Regions from separate parts of the Vibrio sp. J502 genome, predicted to be linked through region 3. Evidence: riboswitches for the same ligand, from Rfam matches in the RefSeq annotation. Region 3 holds a riboswitch; each other region holds the start of a gene.
The links. Region 3 has a riboswitch for thiamine pyrophosphate ahead of thiC (phosphomethylpyrimidine synthase ThiC). Riboswitches for the same ligand answer to the same signal wherever they lie in the genome.

Region 1 (7,997 bases), 560 kb from region 3:
CCAACACTTGGTCGCGTCGGATCACCATTGATGACGTCGTTGACATCATTCGTGAAGATGCCGAACACCTCAATGATGAGTATGGCTGGTATGAACGATGACGAAGATACCCTTTGCTCCGGTAGTCAAATCCGCTCGTAAACGGACCATCTGGCTTGGGGCAAATGTTTTGGCCGCCCTAGCCGCCGCCTCTGTTTCCAACATGGTTGAAGCGACACTGGATCAAATGGCTGCCATTGCCGTGCTAATGACCATTGTTCCCCTCAATGGGTGGTGTCGCAGGTAACCCAAACCGTGGCCCTTGGTCATTCGTGGTTTAGCATTGGGGACATATCGGTGACAGTAACCACAACGCGAATTGCTATTCAAAGAAGCGGCAATCGGTTTTTTAATGGCATACATGTGGGCCACCATCATTGGTGGCATTGTGGTGGCATGAAAGGCAATTGGATGCTTGGCGGCATCATTTTCGCAGCAATGATGGCCAACCTACTCATTGCAGGGATCGCCGGCGTCACCATCCCCAATTTTACTGAAAAAATGAAAATCGACCCGGCTCTTGCTGGCGGAATGGCGTTAACAACCCGTCACCGATGTGGTTGGGCTTTCTGTCTTTCTCGGCTTGGCGACCATTTTGATGTAGCCATATTTTGATGTAACCCTATAGTGATACATACCCCAAACCACCCATAAAAAAAAGCTTGGTTGTTATACCAAGCTTTTTTTATATTCAGATTAAGCGATTATTCGCCCGCAATTTTCATCGATCAAGTAAAATAGACCCAGTTTGGATTTGCGAGCGTCGTTTCGACATCACTCCCCTACCGCAACCATTGCTGGAACATATCTTTCAAATTGCCCGCGATAGTAATCTCAGATACAGGGTATTGAATCACACCCGTTTTCAACCCAGAAACCAGCGGCGCCACGCGAATAATTACCTGTCACTGCATTAACACCTTGGCCCATCACTTTCAGTGACTAACAAGCCTGTACCCAACGCTATTGAGCATCTGCTCAAAATTTTGCCCTGTGGATTGAACATACCAGTTATGGATGCCACCCGCGTGACCAGTTGGAGTCATCTTCATTTTACGAGCGGCCATAGCTGCTCAGAAGATAAGTCGAGAGCACGCCATCGGTAATGATTTGGCGGTCTTGCGTAAACACCCCTTCGACTATCAAATGGGCTTGATGCCAACGCACGCAATACATGGGGTTTTTTCGGCAATATTGAACCAATCGGGTAAAATTTTCTCGCCTAACTTATCAAGTAAAAAGGAAGATTTTACGATACAAGCTGCCACCACTGATCGCCATCACCAAATGACCAATCAAACCTGTCGCTACATCCGCGGCCAAACATCACCGGAACTTTGCCCCGTCTTCAATTTTTTTGCATCTAAACGGCTGATGGTTTTTTCTGCAGCTTGTGCCCCGACCAGCTTGGCGACCATAAATCGTCGCGGTGACGTGCAACGGTATAGCTATAATCACGCTCCATCTCACCATTTTTACCCCTCACCGATCACGCAGCAGCTAATGCTATGACGGCTAGAGGCATAACTCGCGAGCAAACCATGGCTATTCACATACACTTTCACACCGTAATGGCTGTCATAACTTGCGCCATCACTTTGTTTGATCTTGTTGCTGTAAGCTAACGCTTTCTCTTCTGCAGCAATGGCAATTTTAGCGGCCATGTCCGGGTTAGGTTCATCCGGATGGAAGAGATCTAAATCAGGAATATTTCGCACCATTAACTCTTTAGGTGCAGGGCCTGCATAAGGATCTTCAGAAGTGTAAAGCGCAATATCAAGCGCTGCAGCGACCGTCTGCGCAATTGCTTTTTCACTGAGATCTGACGTCGACGCACTGCCTTTACGCTGCCCACGATACACGGTGATGCCTAACGCCCCATCACTGTTAAATTCTACGTTTTCAACTTCACACATTCGCGTCGAAACACTCAGGCGGTACTTTTGGTGATCGCCACTTCGGCAGCATCAGAACTGAGCGCAGCCATCTCTAATGCCTTAGCAACCGCCGCTTCAAGTTCGATGCGCTGCTGAGCAACTTGTTGTTTTACGTCCATATCTCATCAATTATTAGCAAACAATGTCATTAGGATAACAAGAATTTCCGCTTTCTCCCCACGATTCTTGCTAAAATAGCTGACATACATAACTCAATAGATGAAGAAAATGGCGCGTAAGAATCAAAAAGCTCCTTGGGAAGAAGAAGAGGAGATCATTTGGGTTAGCAAAACCGAAATGAAAAACGACATGACTGAGCTACAAAAACTGGGTGAAGAGCTGGTTGCTCTGAAGCCGTCCTCAGTTAGCAAAAATTCCGATGTCCTGAAGACTTGATGGATGCCATCAAAGATGCTCAACGTTTTAGCATGGAAGCCAGACGCCGCCAACTGCAATACATTGGTAAAATGATGCGTACCATCGATGCCGAACCGATTCAAGCGGCATTGGATAAACTGCGTAACAAGCACTCACAAAATACCGCTATGCTGCACAAACTCGAACAGATGCGTGATCGTATTGTGGAGAAAGGTGACAGCGCGATTGAAGATGCGATGGCACTCTATCCAGAGATGGATCGTCAACGTCTGCGCCAATTAGCGCGTCAAGCAAATAAAGAGAAAGCCAACAGCAAACCACCAAGAGCATCACGAGAGATTTTCCAAGTGCTCAGAGAGCATAACGATAAGTCAGTTTAACCTGTCATAGTGCTGATTAGACGCAAAAACCTCACCTAAACGTGTGAGGTTTTTTTTTATTCCCCTGCACGCACAAAAATCACTGAGCTGCGCGTCTGCGTGTTGCGCGGAAAGTGCCTCAATGCGATCACTCACTAACACATGTCCTTGAGCCATAAACGCAAATGGCTCGCAATCGCTTTGGCATCACTAATATGGTGCGTCACCATCACAACAGTGATCGCTCTTTCTGCGGCTAACTGCTTAACCAAAAGCAGCATCTCTTCTCTGAGTAGCGGATCCAAGGCGGAAAAGGGCTCATCCAGCAGCCAGATAGGATGTGGTTGTACAAAACAGCGCGCCAGAGCAACTCGTTGACGCTGCCCCCCTGAGAGCTGCTCAGGCAAGCGATCAAGTAGCGCTGCCAAACCCACTTGCTGCGCGGCGCACTCAACTAACGCCTTTTGCGAAGTGGTTAATTTCAGCCCCGGATGTAACCCAAGGCTAATATTTTCACGCACAGTGAAGATGGGCAAAAAGATTGTGCTCTTGAAACAGCATCGAAAAAGGACGCAAGTGTGGCTCTTGCCCAAGTAAGGATTGCCCTTGTACTTGGATATCGCCGCTTTTCGGTGCAATAAAGCCCGCAACTAAGCTCAGTAAAGTCGACTTGCCCGCTCCGCTTGGCCCCATCAAAGAGAGAATCGCCCCCTCGCGGTACAGAAAGCGAAAATTCAAACCACTCTGTTGATACTCATAGTGCACGGCCTTGAGTTCTAACATTGCTTTACCTTTGAATGTGAATGAAATAACCGCTCAATGAGGGCAAAACACCCCACACTGAGTAGCAACAGCGTAAGAGAAACCACCGCCGCCGCCTGCATTTGGTAACTGCCCAGCAGTTGGAACAGGTAAAGCGGTAAGGTTCTAAACTCTTGGCTACCAAATAGAGCAATCGCACTTAAATCCCCCATTGAGAGCAAAAGCTGATCGCAAAGGCATGCGCTAAGGGTTTACGCAACGCACGCAGCTCAATCACTTGCAAACGCTGCCACCCTTTAATGCCAAGGCTGGCACATAACCATTGATATTGCTGCGCGATATGCAGCATAGGTTGCGCCAATGTTTTCAACACATACGGCAATGCATTAAGCCATTGACGAAAAAAACCACCCAATACGCTAGGCTAAATGCATCGGTCCAGATACGCAGCAACAGAAAAAGCCCCGGTGCTGATAACAAGCCCTGGCGTGACCAAAATAATCGCGCCAATCAACTCTAGTTGGTCCGCCTTACGGTTGTGCTGCTGCAGGCGCAAAGCGCGAGTCGTGATGAGTATGGCAACCCCAGCCGAAACAGCAACCACGCTTGCCAATAACGCCACTTGTAGTGAAGCCCAAAGCGCACGCCAGAATTGCTCATCACTCAAGACGTGAAAAAGCTGCGAATTTAAACCACTCAGATGACCATCACCAGCGGCGGAAGTACTAACAGCAACGCAAGGAAGACTCCATGCGCCGTCCCAGCATTGTGCTTTTCGATTGTCTCGACTAACCACATAATCACTCGCTTGACGCCCTGTGGTGATGGCTAATGGCTTCGCTAGACGTGAAATGGATAGAGACAGCAGCCCGCATAAACAGCATCTGCCACAGCGCAAGCAGCGCACCAGCTTGTAAATCAAAATCAAATTGATCGCCTGATAAATCGCCAGCTCAATCGTGGTTGATTTAGGCCCGCCGCAAGTGCCATCACAGTGGCAAAACTGGTAAAACAGAGCATGAAACACCAAACCACAGACATGAGGAAGCTGCTGACGCAAACGCGGCCATTCAACCCAACGAAATTTGTGCCAATGACTCATGCCAAGATGCGCGCATAACTTATGTTGTTCTGCCGGAATCGACTCTAACGCTTGCAGCAATAAACGGCTGGCATACGGGAGATTAAAAAACAGATGCGCCAGTAAAATACCGTTTAATCCGTAAATGGAAAACGGCAGTTTGCTATCAAACCACGCGAGCAGCGAGGCGAGCAGACCGCTATTACCATAAATGGCCAACAAAACCAAATACGCCCACCAGCACCGGAAGCACTAAGGTCGTTGCAAACAATTTGATCAGCAGCGCACGTCCCCAAAATCGACGACGGTAAAGTGCGTGAGCAACAGGAACGCGAAACCAACACTGAGCAGCATCGACAAGCTGGCTTGGTAAAAACTAAATTGAGTGACATGGCGATAATACGGGTCTTGCCATACGTGCATCACATTTAAGCTGGGTGCTTGTAACAGCAACGCCGCCAAAGCACTGATGACAAAGGTCGCGACAAGCATCGCGACCCCAATGCCTATTTTAGGAATAGCATTCAAACTTTATCGCACCTTAAAACGTTAAGGCGGTTTGCCACTCACGGATCCACGCTTTACGCATCTCAGACACCTCTTGTGCGCTAAAGGTAAGCGCCTTTGGTGGCACAGCCAGCGTTTCAAAACCTTTCGGTAGCGCGACAGACGTCACAGGATACATCCAGTTTCCGGTTGGCATCACCGACTGAAATTGATCACTTAAAATAAAGTGCATGAACTCATCGGCCAATTTGCCGTTATCACTGTGTTTTACTTCGCAGCGACTTCCATTTGCATGTAGTGTCCTTCGGCAAATCGGCAGCCGCGTACTTGCGTCATTTTCCGCAATCAAATGATAGGCTGGAGAGGTGGTGTAAGAGAGCACCAGATCGGACTCACCTTTTAGAAACATCGCATAGGCTTCTGACCAACCTTTGGTGACTGTCACCGTCTTATTGGCGAGCTGTTGCCATGCTAAATTGGCTTTCTCACCATAGACAGATTTCATCCACAGCAGCAAACCTTGACCGGGTGTTGAAGTGCGTGGATCTTGATAAATCACTTTAAGATCATCGCGCTTTTCTACCAACTCTTTTAAGCTTTGGGGTGGGTTTGCTAATTTCTCTTTATTGTAAACAAAGGCAAAATAGCCGTAATCATAAGGAAACAAATGTTTCATCACTCCAACCACCGGGTAGCGTGACTTGGCCCGTCTCGACATTATGATTTGCCAATAAGCCAGTCTGTTTTGCCTCGGCCATTAAGTTGTTATCTAAACCGAGTACGATGTCTGCTTTACTGTTATTACCTTCAAGACGCAAACGGTTTAGGATCGATACCCCATCATCGAGTGCCACAAACTGAAGATCGCAAGCGCATTGTGCTTCGAATGCTTTTTCAATCGCCGGTCCCGGGCCCCCATTCTGATGCGAACGAGTCATAGGTATAAACGGTAAGGATATTGTCAGCGGCATGCGCTGAAAAAGAGGTGATGGTGGCAAGTGCAATGGTATTAAGAGTGGTGTTCAACTGGTCGCTCTCCTTGGTTGAGCGGCACAGGCTTGAGGAGGATGAGAATATTCCATTATTCCTATTCTGAGATCCTAACCCAATTCCTACGCCAGCATTATCTGGTTCAGGTTTACGGGTCCCAAGCTCACGCTTGATCTCAGCAGCATTCATTGAGATGAATGATTTGCTCCCCGTTGAGTGAGGTGGATTGTAATTGGAATTAACGCAATAAGCTACACCGTTGGGCGTGAGTCATATCCCCAACGTGGCACAAGCCCTTGTTCAACGCCTAAATGGTCCAAAATACGCGCCACCATAAAATCGACCAAGTCTTCAATTGACTGCGGCTGATGATAAAAACCGGGGGCAGCGGGCATAATGGTGACGCCCATTTGCGACAACTTGAACATGTTTTCTAAATGTAAGGTGGAAAACGGAGTTTCGCGCACCACTAACACCAATTGGCCACGCTCTTTCATCACGACATCGGCAGCACGTTCGATCAAATTATCGGACATGCCATGGGCAATCGCCGCAACGCTGCCTGCCGAACATGGCACACCACCATCTGTTTTGGCGCGGCAGAGCCCGAAGCCACTGGTGAAAACCACTCTTCTTTGCCGCACACGACAAGCTGTGAGGCATCGCAGTGTAAATGTTCCACCAACGCTGCTTTGGCTGCCTCACTCCCACTGGGCAACTTCAAACCGTGCTCGGTTGCAAGCACAACGCGCGCGGCCGAAGAGATCAAAAGATACACTCGGTAATCTGCAGCCAATAAACACTCCAACAGACGAAGTCCGTAAGGAGCACCTGAAGCGCCAGTAAAGGCTAAAGTGATGGCTTTCTGTTGTGTTGTCATAACTCTCTATTTCGTTTGTGTCGCTGGCATTACATGGCTTGATTTAATGCAAGTAGGAGCTTGTTATGAATACCTTCAAAGCCACCATTGCTCATCACCAAAATGTGATCGCCCGGCTGGGCTTCCTGCGCAATTTGCGCGACGAAAGCATCAATATCATCATTCACTTGCGCTGGTTGTGAGCATGGTCAGCCACATCCTGCACCGACCAAGCAAGATTGTTCGGCTGATAGAGATAAACTGAATCGGCTTGCTGTAATGACGCCGCTAAAGTTTGCTTATGTACGCCCAACTTCATCGTAGCAGAACGAGGCTCTAAAACCGCGATAATTTTCTGATCGCCTACCTTGTTACGTAAACCGCCCAAAGTAAGTTCAATGGCCGTTGGATGATGAGCAAAATCGTCATACAACGTAATACCGTTCACTTCGCCTTTGAGCTCTAAACGACGTTTGGTATTGATAAATTTGCCCAAAGCTTGACAGGCTAAATCCGGAGTGACACCCACGTGACGCGCCGCGCCAATCGCCATTAAGGCGTTATCGACATTATGATCGCCAACCAAATCCCAAGTCACGCGCCCCACGCGTTCATTGTCAAAGAACACATCAAATTGCGAACCATCACGCGTAATTTTTTCAGCTTTCCACTGCGCTTGCTCACCGGTAAACTCAGTTTCGCTCCAGCAGCCACGTGCGAGAACATCCGCTAATGCGCGCTCTTTTTGCGGAGCAAAAATACGACCATTGCCCGGAACAGTACGCACTAGATGATGAAATTGGCGCTTAATCGCTTCAAGATCGTCAAAAATGTCCGCATGATCAAACTCTAAGTTGTTCAACACTAAAGTGCGTGGGTGATAATGGACAAACTTAGAACGCTTATCGAAAAAGCGCTGTCATATTCATCGGCTTCAACCACAAAAAACATGCTTTCGCCCAAACGCGCAGAAATACCAAAGTTGCCAAGTACGCCTCCCACCAAAAAGCCCGGTTGGTAACCGCAATCTTCTAAGATCCACGCCAACATGCTCGACGTGGTGGTTTTACCGTGTGTACCAGCCA
Region 2 (7,997 bases), 470 kb from region 3:
CTTTTTAGAAGTTGCAAACATGCTCGCTTTTCTTAAATGGATGGTGATAATGGAGACAATCACTCACAACGCCATGTGCGAGGCTAGGATTTATGCATATTCACATTCTTGGGATTTGCGGTACGTTTATGGGCGGTGTTGCCGTTTTAGCGCGGCAATTAGGTCATAAAGTTACCGGCAGCGACGCCAACGTTTACCCTCCGATGAGTACGTTATTGGAGTCTCAAGGGATCGAGATTATCGAAGGCTTTGACCCTGCCCAATTAGAGTCCAAGCCTGATTTGGTGGTGATTGGCAACGCCATGAGTCGCGGCAATCCGTGTGTTGAATATGTGCTGAACCACAACTTGCGTTACACTTCTGGCCCGCAATGGTTGCAAGAGTTCCTGTTGCATGACCGCTGGGTCCTTGCGGTGGCTGGTACACACGGTAAAACCACCACGTCGAGCATGTTGGCGTGGATCTTAGAAGATTGCGGTTACCAACCGGGCTTTTTGGTGGGAGGCGTACTTGGCAACTTTGGTATTTCTGCGCGTTTGGGCGAAAGCATGTTTTTTGTGGTTGAAGCCGATGAATATGACAGCGCTTTTTTCGATAAGCGTTCTAAGTTTGTCCATTATCACCCACGCACTTTAGTGTTGAACAACTTAGAGTTTGATCATGCGGACATTTTTGACGATCTTGAAGCGATTAAGCGCCAATTTCATCATCTAGTGCGTACTGTTCCGGGCAATGGTCGTATTTTTGCTCCGCAAAAAGAGCGCGCATTAGCGGATGTTCTCGCACGTGGCTGCTGGAGCGAAACTGAGTTTACCGGTGAGCAAGCGCAGTGGAAAGCTGAAAAAATTACGCGTGATGGTTCGCAATTTGATGTGTTCTTTGACAATGAACGCGTGGGGCGCGTGACTTGGGATTTGGTTGGCGATCATAATGTCGATAACGCCTTAATGGCGATTGGCGCGGCGCGTCACGTGGGTGTCACTCCGGATTTAGCCTGTCAAGCTTTGGGCAAATTTATCAATACCAAACGTCGTTTAGAGCTCAAAGGCGAAGTGAACGGTATTACGTTGTATGACGATTTTGCTCATCATCCAACGGCCATTGAACTTACTTTGGGCGGTTTACGTAACAAGGTAGGCGATCAGAAAATTATCGCGGTTTTAGAGCCTCGTTCTGCTACGATGAAGTTGGGCGTACATAAGCAAACTTTAGCGGCGTCATTACAGCAAGCCGATTCAGTTTATCTCTATCAGCCGAACAATCTTGCTTGGTCGGTGCAGGATGTGGCTGACCAATGCTCACAACCAGCGCAAGTGAATGATGATATTGATGCTTTCGTCGCGCAAATTGCGCAGGAAGCCCAGCCGGGCGATCACATTTTGGTGATGAGCAATGGTGGCTTTGAAGGTATTCATAACAAGCTCCTACTTGCATTAAATCAAGCCATGTAATGCCAGCGACACAAACGAAATAGAGAGTTATGACAACACAACAGAAAGCCATCACTTTAGCCTTTACTGGCGCTTCAGGTGCTCCTTACGGACTTCGTCTGTTGGAGTGTTTATTGGCTGCAGATTACCGAGTGTATCTTTTGATCTCTTCGGCCGCGCGCGTTGTGCTTGCAACCGAGCACGGTTTGAAGTTGCCCAGTGGGAGTGAGGCAGCCAAAGCAGCGTTGGTGGAACATTTACACTGCGATGCCTCACAGCTTGTCGTGTGCGGCAAAGAAGAGTGGTTTTCACCAGTGGCTTCGGGCTCTGCCGCGCCAAAACAGATGGTGGTGTGCCCATGTTCGGCAGGCAGCGTTGCGGCGATTGCCCATGGCATGTCCGATAATTTGATCGAACGTGCTGCCGATGTCGTGATGAAAGAGCGTGGCCAATTGGTGTTAGTGGTGCGCGAAACTCCGTTTTCCACCTTACATTTAGAAAACATGTTCAAGTTGTCGCAAATGGGCGTCACCATTATGCCCGCTGCCCCGGTTTTTATCATCAGCCGCAGTCAATTGAAGACTTGGTCGATTTTATGGTGGCGCGTATTTTGGACCATTTAGGCGTTGAACAAGGGCTTGTGCCACGTTGGGGATATGACTCACGCCCAACGGTGTAGCTTATTGCGTTAATTCCAATTACAATCCACCTCACTCAACGGGGAGCAAATCATTCATCTCAATGAATGCTGCTGAGATCAAGCGTGAGCTTGGGACCCGTAAACCTGAACCAGATAATGCTGGCGTAGGAATTGGGTTAGGATCTCAGAATAGGAATAATGGAATATTCTCATCCTCCTCAAGCCTGTGCCGCTCAACCAAGGAGAGCGACCAGTTGAACACCACTCTTAATACCATTGCACTTGCCACCATCACCTCTTTTTCAGCGCATGCCGCTGACAATATCCTTACCGTTTATACCTATGACTCGTTCGCATCAGAATGGGGCCCGGGACCGGCGATTGAAAAAGCATTCGAAGCACAATGCGCTTGCGATCTTCAGTTTGTGGCACTCGATGATGGGGTATCGATCCTAAACCGTTTGCGTCTTGAAGGTAATAACAGTAAAGCAGACATCGTACTCGGTTTAGATAACAACTTAATGGCCGAGGCAAAACAGACTGGCTTATTGGCAAATCATAATGTCGAGACGGGCCAAGTCACGCTACCCGGTGGTTGGAGTGATGAAACATTTGTTCCTTATGATTACGGCTATTTTGCCTTTGTTTACAATAAAGAGAAATTAGCAAACCCACCCCAAAGCTTAAAAGAGTTGGTAGAAAAGCGCGATGATCTTAAAGTGATTTATCAAGATCCACGCACTTCAACACCCGGTCAAGGTTTGCTGCTGTGGATGAAATCTGTCTATGGTGAGAAAGCCAATTTAGCATGGCAACAGCTCGCCAATAAGACGGTGACAGTCACCAAAGGTTGGTCAGAAGCCTATGCGATGTTTCTAAAAGGTGAGTCCGATCTGGTGCTCTCTTACACCACCTCTCCAGCCTATCATTTGATTGCGGAAAATGACGCCAAGTACGCGGCTGCCGATTTTGCCGAAGGACACTACATGCAAATGGAAGTCGCTGCGAAAGTAAAACACAGTGATAACGGCAAATTGGCCGATGAGTTCATGCACTTTATTTTAAGTGATCAATTTCAGTCGGTGATGCCAACCGGAAACTGGATGTATCCTGTGACGTCTGTCGCGCTACCGAAAGGTTTTGAAACGCTGGCTGTGCCACCAAAGGCGCTTACCTTTAGCGCACAAGAGGTGTCTGAGATGCGTAAAGCGTGGATCCGTGAGTGGCAAACCGCCTTAACGTTTTAAGGTGCGATAAAGTTTGAATGCTATTCCTAAAATAGGCATTGGGGTCGCGATGCTTGTCGCGACCTTTGTCATCAGTGCTTTGGCGGCGTTGCTGTTACAAGCACCCAGCTTAAATGTGATGCACGTATGGCAAGACCCGTATTATCGCCATGTCACTCAATTTAGTTTTTACCAAGCCAGCTTGTCGATGCTGCTCAGTGTTGGTTTCGCGGTTCCTGTTGCTCACGCACTTTACCGTCGTCGATTTTGGGGACGTGCGCTGCTGATCAAATTGTTTGCAACGACCTTAGTGCTTCCGGTGCTGGTGGGCGTATTTGGTTTGTTGGCCATTTATGGTAATAGCGGTCTGCTCGCCTCGCTGCTCGCGTGGTTTGATAGCAAACTGCCGTTTTCCATTTACGGATTAAACGGTATTTTACTGGCGCATCTGTTTTTTAATCTCCCGTATGCCAGCCGTTTATTGCTGCAAGCGTTAGAGTCGATTCCGGCAGAACAACATAAGTTATGCGCGCATCTTGGCATGAGTCATTGGCACAAATTTCGTTGGGTTGAATGGCCGCGTTTGCGTCAGCAGCTTCCTCATGTCTGTGGTTTGGTGTTCATGCTCTGTTTTACCAGTTTTGCCACTGTGATGGCACTTGGCGGCGGGCCTAAATCAACCACGATTGAGCTGGCGATTTATCAGGCGATCAAATTTGATTTTGATTTACAAGCTGGTGCGCTGCTTGCGCTGTGGCAGATGCTGTTATGCGGGCTGCTGTCTCTATCCATTTCACGTCTAGCGAAGCCATTAGCCATCACCACAGGGCGTCAAGCGAGTGATTATGTGGTTAGTCGAGACAATCGAAAAGCACAATGCTGGGACGGCGCATGGATCTTCCTTGCGTTGCTGTTAGTACTTCCGCCGCTGGTGATGGTCATCTTGAGTGGTTTAAATTCGCAGCTTTTTCACGTCTTGAGTGATGAGCAATTCTGGCGTGCGCTTTGGGCTTCACTACAAGTGGCGTTATTGGCAAGCGTGGTTGCTGTTTCGGCTGGGGTTGCCATACTCATCACGACTCGCGCTTTGCGCCTGCAGCAGCACAACCGTAAGGCGGACCAACTAGAGTTGATTGGCGCGATTATTTTGGTCACGCCAGGGCTTGTTATCAGCACCGGGCTTTTTCTGTTGCTGCGTATCTGGACCGATGCATTTAGCCTAGCGTATTGGGTGGTTTTTTTCGTCAATGGCTTAATGGCATTGCCGTATGTGTTGAAAACATTGGCGCAACCTATGCTGCATATCGCGCAGCAATATCAATGGTTATGTGCCAGCCTTGGCATTAAAGGGTGGCAGCGTTTGCAAGTGATTGAGCTGCGTGCGTTGCGTAAACCCTTAGCGCATGCCTTTGCGATCAGCTTTTTGCTCTCAATGGGGGATTTAAGTGCGATTGCTCTATTTGGTAGCCAAGAGTTTAGAACCTTACCGCTTTACCTGTTCCAACTGCTGGGCAGTTACCAAATGCAGGCGGCGGCGGTGGTTTCTCTTACGCTGTTGCTACTCAGTGTGGGGTGTTTTGCCCTCATTGAGCGGTTATTTCATTCACATTCAAAGGTAAAGCAATGTTAGAACTCAAGGCCGTGCACTATGAGTATCAACAGGAGTGGTTTGAATTTTCGCTTTCTGTACCGCGAGGGGCGATTCTCTCTTTGATGGGGCCAAGCGGAGCGGGCAAGTCGACTTTACTGAGCTTAGTTGCGGGCTTTATTGCACCGAAAAGCGGCGATATCCAAGTACAAGGGCAATCCTTACTTGGGCAAGAGCCACACTTGCGTCCTTTTTCGATGCTGTTTCAAGAGCACAATCTTTTTGCCCATCTCACTGTGCGTGAAAATATTAGCCTTGGGTTACATCCGGGGCTGAAATTAACCACTTCGCAAAAGGCGTTAGTTGAGTGCGCCGCGCAGCAAGTGGGTTTGGCAGCGCTACTTGATCGCTTGCCTGAGCAGCTCTCAGGGGGGCAGCGTCAACGAGTTGCTCTGGCGCGCTGTTTTGTACAACCACATCCTATCTGGCTGCTGGATGAGCCCTTTTCCGCCTTGGATCCGCTACTCAGAGAAGAGATGCTGCTTTTGGTTAAGCAGTTAGCCGCAGAAAGAGCGATCACTGTTGTGATGGTGACGCACCATATTAGTGATGCCAAAGCGATTGCGAGCCATTTTGCGTTTATGGCTCAAGGACATGTGTTAGTGAGTGATCGCATTGAGGCACTTTCCGCGCAACACGCAGACGCGCAGCTCAGTGATTTTGTGCGTGCAGGGGAATAAAAAAAACCTCACACGTTTAGGTGAGGTTTTTGCGTCTAATCAGCACTATGACAGGTTAAACTGACTTATCGTTATGCTCTCTGAGCACTTGGAAAATCTCTCGTGATGCTCTTGGTGGTTTGCTGTTGGCTTTCTCTTTATTTGCTTGACGCGCTAATTGGCGCAGACGTTGACGATCCATCTCTGGATAGAGTGCCATCGCATCTTCAATCGCGCTGTCACCTTTCTCCACAATACGATCACGCATCTGTTCGAGTTTGTGCAGCATAGCGGTATTTTGTGAGTGCTTGTTACGCAGTTTATCCAATGCCGCTTGAATCGGTTCGGCATCGATGGTACGCATCATTTTACCAATGTATTGCAGTTGGCGGCGTCTGGCTTCCATGCTAAAACGTTGAGCATCTTTGATGGCATCCATCAAGTCTTCAGACATCGGAATTTTTGCTAACTGAGACGGCTTCAGAGCAACCAGCTCTTCACCCAGTTTTTGTAGCTCAGTCATGTCGTTTTTCATTTCGGTTTTGCTAACCCAAATGATCTCCTCTTCTTCTTCCCAAGGAGCTTTTTGATTCTTACGCGCCATTTTCTTCATCTATTGAGTTATGTATGTCAGCTATTTTAGCAAGAATCGTGGGGAGAAAGCGAAATTCTTGTTATCCTAATGACATTGTTTGCTAATAATTGATGAGATATGGACGTAAAACAACAAGTTGCTCAGCAGCGCATCGAACTTGAAGCGGCGGTTGCTAAGGCATTAGAGATGGCTGCGCTCAGTTCTGATGCTGCCGAAGTGGCGATCACCAAAAGTACCGGCCTGAGTGTTTCGACGCGAATGTGTGAAGTTGAAAACGTAGAATTTAACAGTGATGGGGCGTTAGGCATCACCGTGTATCGTGGGCAGCGTAAAGGCAGTGCGTCGACGTCAGATCTCAGTGAAAAAGCAATTGCGCAGACGGTCGCTGCAGCGCTTGATATTGCGCTTTACACTTCTGAAGATCCTTATGCAGGCCCTGCACCTAAAGAGTTAATGGTGCGAAATATTCCTGATTTAGATCTCTTCCATCCGGATGAACCTAACCCGGACATGGCCGCTAAAATTGCCATTGCTGCAGAAGAGAAAGCGTTAGCTTACAGCAACAAGATCAAACAAAGTGATGGCGCAAGTTATGACAGCCATTACGGTGTGAAAGTGTATGGTAATAGCCATGGTTTGCTCGCGAGTTATGCCTCTAGCCGTCATAGCATTAGCTGCTGCGTGATCGGTGAGGGTAAAAATGGTGAGATGGAGCGTGATTATAGCTATACCGTTGCACGTCACCGCGACGATTTATGGTCGCCAGAGCTGGTCGGGCAACAAGCTGCAGAAAAAACCATCAGCCGTTTAGATGCAAAAAAATTGAAGACGGGCAAAGTTCCGGTGATGTTTGCCGCGGATGTAGCGACAGGTTTGATTGGTCATTTGGTGATGGCGATCAGTGGTGGCAGCTTGTATCGTAAATCTTCCTTTTTACTTGATAAGTTAGGCGAGAAAATTTTACCCGATTGGTTCAATATTGCCGAAAAACCCCATGTATTGCGTGCGTTGGCATCAAGCCCATTTGATAGCGAAGGGGTGTTTACGCAAGACCGCCAAATCATTACCGATGGCGTGCTCTCGACTTATCTTCTGAGCAGCTATGCCGCTCGTAAAATGAAGATGACTCCAACTGGTCACGCGGGTGGCATCCATAACTGGTATGTTCAATCCACAGGGCAAAATTTTGAGCAGATGCTCAAAGCGTTGGGTACAGGCTTGTTAGTCACTGAAGTGATGGGCCAAGGTGTTAATGCAGTGACAGGTGATTATTCGCGTGGCGCCGCTGGTTTCTGGGTTGAAAACGGTGTGATTCAATACCCTGTATCTGAGATTACTATCGCGGGCAATTTGAAAGATATGTTCCAGCAAATGGTTGCGGTAGGGAGTGATGTCGAAACACGCTCGCAAATCCAAACTGGGTCTATTTTACTTGAATCGATGAAAATTGCGGGCGAATAATCGCTTAATCTGAATATAAAAAAGCTTGGTATAACAACCAAGCTTTTTTTTATGGGTGGTTTGGGTATGTATCACTATAGGGTTACATCAAAATATGGCTACATCAAAATGGTCGCCAAGCCGAGAAAGACAGAAAGCCCAACCACATCGGTGACGGTTGTTAACGCCATTCCGCCAGCAAGAGCCGGGTCGATTTTCATTTTTTTCAGTAAAATTGGGATGGTGACGCCGGCGATCCCTGCAATGAGTAGGTTGGCCATCATTGCTGCGAAAATGATGCCGCCAAGCATCCAATTGCCTTTCCATGCCACCACAATGCCACCAATGATGGTGGCCCA
Region 3 (7,997 bases):
TTTTCAACCTAACAAGCCCCTGTGGCTTAGAGGGCATAATTTTGGTGGTGGTTGGGAATATGTGACCCAAAGCGATATAGCTGGGATCTAGTGAAGCGATGTTCAGAATCTCATAATAGCCGTGAGTTGAAATGCCTAAACAGATCCCAGCTTGAGCAATTTGTGCTAAATCTGCATTGGTGAGATCTTCTTGTCCAAGATGAATGCCAAAAGCACCATGCTTTATCGCAAGCTGCCAATGATCATTAATAAAAACCTGTGCTTGATAGGCTTGTCCAAGCTCAATAGCGGCGATAATTTGTGATTCGAGATCAGGATGTGTTGAATCTTTTATTCGCAGTTGGATTGTCTTTACATCAAACTTCAATAACCGCTCGACCCACTCAGCGCTATCCACAACAGGGTAAAGGCCAATATTTTTGTCTATCTTTGGAAAATAGATATGATTTTGTTTATCGTCAGCAAAGATGCCAGCTACTGAATGTTGTAGCTGAGGAAAATATCGGCTATCCGTTGGCCATGTTTCACGTGAAACACTCATTGCCGCGCGAGCAACCACTAAAGCATCCTCTAGTGGAAAGTCGAGACACAACAATGATAGAACCCAAGCAAAGTGCTCACTCTTTGCATCAGCAGCATGAGCATTCGTAGAATATCTTATACGACGCAGCTCTTCTCCGTGATACCACTCATCAACATAGTCGTGTGAGTCAGCAGCTGTAAGCCCTATCTTGACCAAACAAGTTTCTCGTTTCTGGGAGTGCTCAAATGGCATTTGAGCGCAAAAATTGACTTGGTATTGCAAGAATAAATTGGGCTTATCAGTTAAAACACTTAGCGCATCTTCGCACGAGGCTAAGCAATCGCTGCCAATCAAAGATGAGTATGAAGGCGTTACTAATTGACAATATAAAGTTGGGCTGGCACCCAAAAAAATATCATCGATATCAAAACCATGATGCTTGGCCAATAGCAAAACCTGTTGTACTTGAGCAGTCAACGCAATGTCATCACGGGGGATAAGTAATTGAATCATCTAATTACTCCTCGCTAACGACTGACCGTTGACTAACAGCAGGATGATAAAGCTCTGATCCTGAGGCTTTAAACTCTTGCGATTTCTGTCTCATGCCTTGTAACGGGTCATCTAGCAGCGTAACGGAAATGAGCGCATCAGCAGCAACTTGCTTGGTATCTAGCGCATACTCTCGAACCTCTTGAGAGATTTTCATCGAGCAGAATTTCGGCCCGCACATTGAGCAAAAATGCGCGACTTTACCAGACTCTTGCGGAAGAGTTTCATCGTGAAAAGCACGCGCCGTAACTGGGTCTAATGCAAGATTAAATTGGTCTTCCCAACGAAACTCAAAACGTGCTTTCGATAACGCATTATCGCGCACTTGTGCTCCCGGGTGCCCTTTCGCAAGGTCTGCAGCATGTGCTGCCAATTTATAAGTAATTAAACCCGTTTTAACATCTTCTTTGTTTGGTAAACCAAGGTGCTCTTTCGGTGTTACATAGCAAAGCATCGCGCAACCATACCAGCCAATCATCGCAGCGCCAATGCCGGAAGTGATGTGATCATATCCCGGAGCAATATCGGTAGTTAATGGGCCCAAGGTATAGAATGGCGCTTCATGGCAATGCTTTAATTGTTCATCCATATTCTCTTTAATCAAATGCATGGGGATATGGCCAGGGCCTTCAATAATGACCTGTACATCATATTCCCACGCTATTTTGGTCAATTCACCTAAAGTGCGCAGCTCTGCAAATTGTGCTTCATCGTTAGCATCGGCAATGGATCCTGGCCGTAGTCCATCCCCTAAGGAAAGGGCGACGTCATACTTGGCGCAAATTTCACAAATTTCACGGAAATGAGTGTAAAGAAAACTCTCGGTATGATGGGCTAAACACCATTTAGCGATAATAGAGCCGCCACGCGAAACGATGCCAGTAACACGTTTCGCGGTCATTGGCACATAACGAAGCAATAAACCAGCATGAATTGTAAAGTAATCAACACCTTGCTCCGCTTGCTCAAGTAAGGTATCGCGCATTACTTCCCATGATAAATCCTCCGCAATACCATTTACTTTTTCCAATGCTTGATACATAGGCACAGTGCCAATCGGTACGGGGCTATTACGCAAAATCCATTCTCGAGTTTCGTGAATATTGCGCCCAGTAGAGAGATCCATCACGGTATCCCCACCCCAGCGGGTTGCCCATACCAATTTTTCAACCTCTTCTTCAATTGATGAAGAGACAGATGAGTTACCGATATTCGCATTCACTTTGACGAGAAAATTACGACCAATGATCATCGGCTCTGATTCAGGATGGTTAATATTCGACGGGATAATGGCTCGTCCTTCGGCAACCTCACGACGCACAAACTCAGGAGTTATTTGCTTTGGTAGATTAGCCCCCAAATGAATCCCTGCATGTTGCTGGCTCAGCTGTGCATCCATACACTCTCCACGTCGCGTATTTTCGCGAATGGCAATGTATTCCATTTCGGGTGTGATAACACCTTGCCGCGCATAATGAAGTTGAGTAACGCACTTCCCTTTCTTTGCTCGGCGTATAGCTGGTAAGTTCCCATAACGTAGTTCGTCCAATGTATCATCAGATAAACGTTCTTTAGTGTAAGCAGAACTGACCTCATCAAGCCACTCGGTATCATCCCGATCAGCGATCCATTTATCCCTTAATTTAGGCAAACCCTGATATAAGTCGATAGTATGAGATGGGTCGGTATAGACACCTGAAGTGTCATAAACGCATATAGATTCATTCGGTTGATAAATCTGTGAGGACTTTGTGCCTCCGACCAAGCTGTCAGATAGTTTAATCTCACGCATTGGCACGCGGATATCCGAACGTGAACCAGTAATATAGATTTTAGAGGAATTTGGGTAGGGTTCGACAGACAATGTGTCAATGAATTGTTTGGCTTTCAGTCTCGCTTGTTTGCGACTCGACATAGCATCTTCCTTTTTTGTACTAGGGATAAATGCTTGACGGATTAATGCACAAGAGTTGATCAAAATAGAATTTTGATCTTAAGGACATAACGCTAGATAGATCACTAGCAGGTTATATTCTCTTGTTCCCTTCGCAGGTATTAGCCTGATCAGGTTCAACGGATCCCGAAAATACGGTCTCAGCCTTATGGCACTCCGACAAGTTGAATCACGATTATAGGGAAAGACTATCCATTAACCAAGATGAAATTGTAATTTCGTTAACTTTTCATCAACAACTGGAAACCTATCCAAGCCGCTGAGATACTTAGCACCACGTTTAATAAGACATTAACACCCATTTTCAGAAAGGCTCCTTGCTGCATCAGCAATACATTATCCATTGAGAATGTAGAAAATGTGGTTAATGCACCCAAGAAACCCAAACCAATAATCTGGCGCCATGGCTCAGTTGCAAGTAATTCACTCTCAAAAGCAGCGATCAACAATCCCATAATAAATGAGCCGACAACGTTGACCATCAGCGTTCCATAAGGGAATCCACGCCCTAATAACTGAACACTTAGCTCGGTAACCAAATAACGAGCGCACGCACCAAATGCACCACCTAATGCAATAAAACCTAAAATAGACAGCTGTCCCATAACGAATTCCTAAAAGTAACCGTCGTTATTTTAACCGCTAAGCATAATAAATCGAACCTAATTACTAAAATAATCAAGGAAAGTTATGCTGATAATCTAGTGCTTTTAAAAAGTTACATCCGTCACTTACTGAGTAAATGGATAAGCTAAACCGCTCTTAATGCCAATTGAAGTAACAATATGATCTAATTAAGGCTATTTCACGCTCGGGATCGCTTTCTTGGATACAGCTTGAGTACAGAGAGCTGGCCACAAAAATGTGCCGAAGGGATGAGGTAAACGGAATTAGTTAATTTTTCGGATTGCTATCTATAGAGGAAGTGAACAGATAGCAAAAAGCCTCAGCATTTCTGCGGAGGCTTGATAGATGGCAGGGGTGGAGAGATTCGAACTCCCAACACGCGGATTTGGAATCCGCTGCTCTGCCAGTTGGAGCTACACCCCTAAAACTTTATCTTACTCATTGAAGAAAACCTCAACATGACTGCTGAGGCACTTAATAAGTGGCGGAGCGGACGGGACTCGAACCCGCGACCCCCGGCGTGACAGGCCGGTATTCTAACCAACTGAACTACCGCTCCGCAGCGTGTCTGGTTAGACAATATTCAAAGCCTGGCGATGTCCTACTCTCACATGGGGAGACCCCACACTACCATCGGCGCTGTTGTGTTTCACTTCTGAGTTCGGCATGGAATCAGGTGGGTCCACAACGCTATGGTCGCCAAGAAAATTTCTTAATTCGGAAAGCTGTTTCGTTCTCATTCACACATTCAATGTTCTTCCATTGAGCCCACAAAACCCCTTCGGTGTTGTATGGTTAAGCCTCACGGGCAATTAGTATTGGTTAGCTCAACGCCTCGCAGCGCTTACACACCCAACCTATCAACGTTCTAGTCTCGAACAACCCTTTAGGACACTTAAAGTGCCAGGGAAGACTCATCTCAGGGCTCGCTTCGCGCTTAGATGCTTTCAGCGCTTATCAATTCCGAACTTAGCTACCGGGCAATGCCATTGGCATGACAACCCGAACACCAGCGGTTCGTCCACTCCGGTCCTCTCGTACTAGGAGCAGCCCCCTTCAATCTTCCAACGCCCACGGCAGATAGGGACCGAACTGTCTCACGACGTTCTAAACCCAGCTCGCGTACCACTTTAAATGGCGAACAGCCATACCCTTGGGACCGACTTCAGCCCCAGGATGTGATGAGCCGACATCGAGGTGCCAAACACCGCCGTCGATATGAACTCTTGGGCGGTATCAGCCTGTTATCCCCGGAGTACCTTTTATCCGTTGAGCGATGGCCCTTCCATTCAGAACCACCGGATCACTATGACCTACTTTCGTACCTGCTCGAACCGTCATTCTCGCAGTTAAGCGGGCTTATGCCATTGCACTAACCTCACGATGTCCAACCGTGATTAGCCCACCTTCGTGCTCCTCCGTTACTCTTTGGGAGGAGACCGCCCCAGTCAAACTACCCACCAGGCACTGTCCGCAACCCCGATGAGGGGCCTACGTTAGAACATCAAAACGACAAGGGTGGTATTTCAAGGTCGACTCCACGCAATCTAGCGACTGCGCTTCTAAGTCTCCCACCTATCCTACACATGTAGGTTCAATGTTCAGTGCCAAGCTGTAGTAAAGGTTCACGGGGTCTTTCCGTCTAGCCGCGGGTACACTGCATCTTCACAGCGATTTCAATTTCACTGAGTCTCGGGTGGAGACAGCGTGGCCATCATTACGCCATTCGTGCAGGTCGGAACTTACCCGACAAGGAATTTCGCTACCTTAGGACCGTTATAGTTACGGCCGCCGTTTACCGGGGCTTCGATCAAGAGCTTCGACCTAAGTCTAACCCCATCAATTAACCTTCCGGCACCGGGCAGGCGTCACACCGTATACGTCATCTTGCGATTTTGCACAGTGCTGTGTTTTTAATAAACAGTTGCAGCCACCTGGTATCTGCGACTCTCGTCAGCTCCATCCGCGAGGGACTTCACCAATAAGAGCGTACCTTCTCCCGAAGTTACGGTACCATTTTGCCTAGTTCCTTCACCCGAGTTCTCTCAAGCGCCTTGGTATTCTCTACCCGACCACCTGTGTCGGTTTGGGGTACGATTGCTTATAATCTGAAGCTTAGAGGCTTTTCCTGGAAGCAGGGCATCAATGACTTCACTGCCGTAGCAGCTCGACGTCGTGTCTCAGCCTAACAAGAAACCGGATTTACCTAGTCTCTTAGCCTACGCACTTGAACCAGGACAACCGTCGCCTGGCCCACCTAGCCTTCTCCGTCCCCCCATCGCAATTATAAGCAGTACGGGAATATTAACCCGTTTCCCATCGACTACGCTTTTCAGCCTCGCCTTAGGGGTCGACTTACCCTGCCCCGATTAACGTTGGACAGGAACCCTTGGTCTTCCGGCGGGGAGGTTTTTCACCCCCCTTATCGTTACTCATGTCAGCATTCGCACTTCTGATACCTCCAGCATGCTTTACAACACACCTTCAACGGCTTACAGAACGCTCCCCTACCCAATACAGTAAACTGTATTGCCGCAGCTTCGGTTTACTACTTAGCCCCGTTACATCTTCCGCGCAGGCCGACTCGACCAGTGAGCTATTACGCTTTCTTTAAATGATGGCTGCTTCTAAGCCAACATCCTGGCTGTCTGAGCCTTCCCACATCGTTTCCCACTTAGTAGTAATTTGGGACCTTAGCTGGCGGTCTGGGTTGTTTCCCTCTCCACGACGGACGTTAGCACCCGCCGTGTGTCTCCCGGATAGTACTTACTGGTATTCGGAGTTTGCAAAGGGTTGGTAAGTCGGGATGACCCCCTAGCCTTAACAGTGCTCTACCCCCAGTAGTATTCGTCCGAGGCGCTACCTAAATAGCTTTCGGGGAGAACCAGCTATCTCCGAGTTTGATTGGCCTTTCACCCCTAGCCACAAGTCATCCGCTAATTTTTCAACATTAGTCGGTTCGGTCCTCCAGTTGATGTTACTCAACCTTCAACCTGCCCATGGCTAGATCACCCGGTTTCGGGTCTATATCCAGAGACTGAAGCGCCCAGTTAAGACTCGGTTTCCCTACGGCTCCCCTATTCGGTTAACCTTGCCACTGAATATAAGTCGCTGACCCATTATACAAAAGGTACGCAGTCACACCACGAAGGTGCTCCTACTGCTTGTACGTACACGGTTTCAGGTTCTATTTCACTCCCCTCACAGGGGTTCTTTTCGCCTTTCCCTCACGGTACTGGTTCACTATCGGTCAGTCAGTAGTATTTAGCCTTGGAGGATGGTCCCCCCATGTTCAGACAGGATAACACGTGTCCCGCCTTACTCGATTTCACTTATAATGATGGAACAGTTACGGGGCTATCACCCTTTATTGCGCCACTTTCCAGAGGCTTCACCTGCATCATTAAAAGCTTAAGGGCTAGTCCAATTTCGCTCGCCGCTACTTTCGGAATCTCTGTTGATTTCTTCTCCTCGGGGTACTTAGATGTTTCAGTTCCCCCGGTTTGCCTCCTTACCCTATGTATTCAGGTAAGGATACGTGCTTATGCACGTGGGTTTCCCCATTCGGAAATCGTAGACTCAAGTGGCTGTTACTGCCTAATCTACGCTTATCGCAAGTTACTACGTCCTTCATCGCCTCTGACTGCCAAGGCATCCACCGTGTACGCTTAGTCACTTAACCATACAACCCGAAGAAGTTTCGTGTTGTAGACAAGTCACCAAGGTTGTCTCTCATTATTTGAATGAGCGAGAGACGTTTGATTTTGCCGGACTCAATTTTGAAAACTTACCGAAGTAAGCTTTCCCAAGAACACTTGAATGTGTTTGGTATCAATACGTTAAACGCATTGATGTTGAGAACTTTTATTTGATAACAACAAACACGTCTGTTGTTATCAGTCAGCTTTCCAAATTGTTAAAGAGCGAGTGGTATTCCTAACGGAATGAATCACTTTCTAATGACTTTCAGAGTCAAACAGACCAACCAGTTCAATTACTTAATCTGGTTTGGCAATGTGCATCCAAAAATCCTTAGAGAGTGGTGGGCGATACCGGGTTCGAACCAGTGACCCCCTGCTTGTAAGGCAGGTGCTCTCCCAACTGAGCTAATCGCCCACATGTTTTTCACATTTCTTGTGGAAGAAATGGTGGGTCGTGCAGGATTCGAACCTGCGACCAATTGATTAAAAGTCAACTGCTCTACCAACTGAGCTAACGACCCCTTTACTTCACAACGGAAGTGGTATCCCGTAGGGGAGTCGAACCCCTGTTACCGCCGTGAAAGGGCGGTGTCCTAGGCCTCTAGACGAACGGGACACTAAGTAAGAATGTTTGGGAACA

Region 1: another riboswitch for thiamine pyrophosphate. It lies ahead of N5E84_RS15740 (thiamine ABC transporter substrate-binding protein); the one in region 3 lies ahead of thiC (phosphomethylpyrimidine synthase ThiC).
Region 2: another riboswitch for thiamine pyrophosphate. It lies ahead of thiB (thiamine ABC transporter substrate binding subunit); the one in region 3 lies ahead of thiC (phosphomethylpyrimidine synthase ThiC).

The regions. Positions count from the first base shown of each region.
Region 1 covers NZ_CP104554.1:3,347,258-3,355,254, reverse strand. The annotation lists gene N5E84_RS21480 (hypothetical protein) at 1-101, shown strand, start outside; gene N5E84_RS21475 (hypothetical protein) at 98-286, shown strand; gene N5E84_RS21470 (magnesium transporter) at 337-654, shown strand; partial or broken gene pmbA (metalloprotease PmbA) at 744-2,095, opposite strand; partial or broken gene yjgA (ribosome biogenesis factor YjgA) at 2,205-2,734, shown strand; partial or broken gene thiQ (thiamine ABC transporter ATP-binding protein) at 2,791-3,496, opposite strand; partial or broken gene N5E84_RS21465 (ABC transporter permease subunit) at 3,490-4,207, opposite strand; partial or broken gene N5E84_RS21460 (ABC transporter permease subunit) at 4,301-5,048, opposite strand; gene N5E84_RS15745 (thiamine ABC transporter substrate binding subunit) at 5,098-5,739, opposite strand; gene N5E84_RS15740 (thiamine ABC transporter substrate-binding protein) at 5,717-6,001, opposite strand; TPP riboswitch at 6,156-6,275, opposite strand; partial or broken gene N5E84_RS15735 (flavin prenyltransferase UbiX) at 6,305-6,933, opposite strand; partial or broken gene mpl (UDP-N-acetylmuramate:L-alanyl-gamma-D-glutamyl-meso-diaminopimelate ligase) at 6,963-7,997, opposite strand, start outside.
Region 2 covers NZ_CP104554.1:3,260,920-3,268,916, forward strand. The annotation lists gene mpl (UDP-N-acetylmuramate:L-alanyl-gamma-D-glutamyl-meso-diaminopimelate ligase) at 93-1,451, shown strand; partial or broken gene N5E84_RS15275 (flavin prenyltransferase UbiX) at 1,481-2,109, shown strand; TPP riboswitch at 2,139-2,258, shown strand; gene thiB (thiamine ABC transporter substrate binding subunit) at 2,325-3,317, shown strand; gene thiP (thiamine/thiamine pyrophosphate ABC transporter permease ThiP) at 3,331-4,926, shown strand; gene thiQ (thiamine ABC transporter ATP-binding protein) at 4,920-5,624, shown strand; gene yjgA (ribosome biogenesis factor YjgA) at 5,680-6,207, opposite strand; gene pmbA (metalloprotease PmbA) at 6,316-7,659, shown strand; gene mgtE (magnesium transporter) at 7,758-7,997, opposite strand, start outside.
Region 3 covers NZ_CP104554.1:2,788,118-2,796,114, forward strand. The annotation lists gene thiE (thiamine phosphate synthase) at 1-1,036, opposite strand, end outside; gene thiC (phosphomethylpyrimidine synthase ThiC) at 1,041-2,990, opposite strand; TPP riboswitch at 3,100-3,198, opposite strand; gene crcB (fluoride efflux transporter CrcB) at 3,251-3,634, opposite strand; tRNA gene N5E84_RS13030 (tRNA-Trp) at 4,003-4,079, opposite strand; tRNA gene N5E84_RS13035 (tRNA-Asp) at 4,139-4,215, opposite strand; rRNA gene rrf (5S ribosomal RNA) at 4,245-4,360, opposite strand; rRNA gene N5E84_RS13045 (23S ribosomal RNA) at 4,448-7,338, opposite strand; tRNA gene N5E84_RS13050 (tRNA-Val) at 7,697-7,772, opposite strand; tRNA gene N5E84_RS13055 (tRNA-Lys) at 7,803-7,878, opposite strand; tRNA gene N5E84_RS13060 (tRNA-Glu) at 7,898-7,973, opposite strand.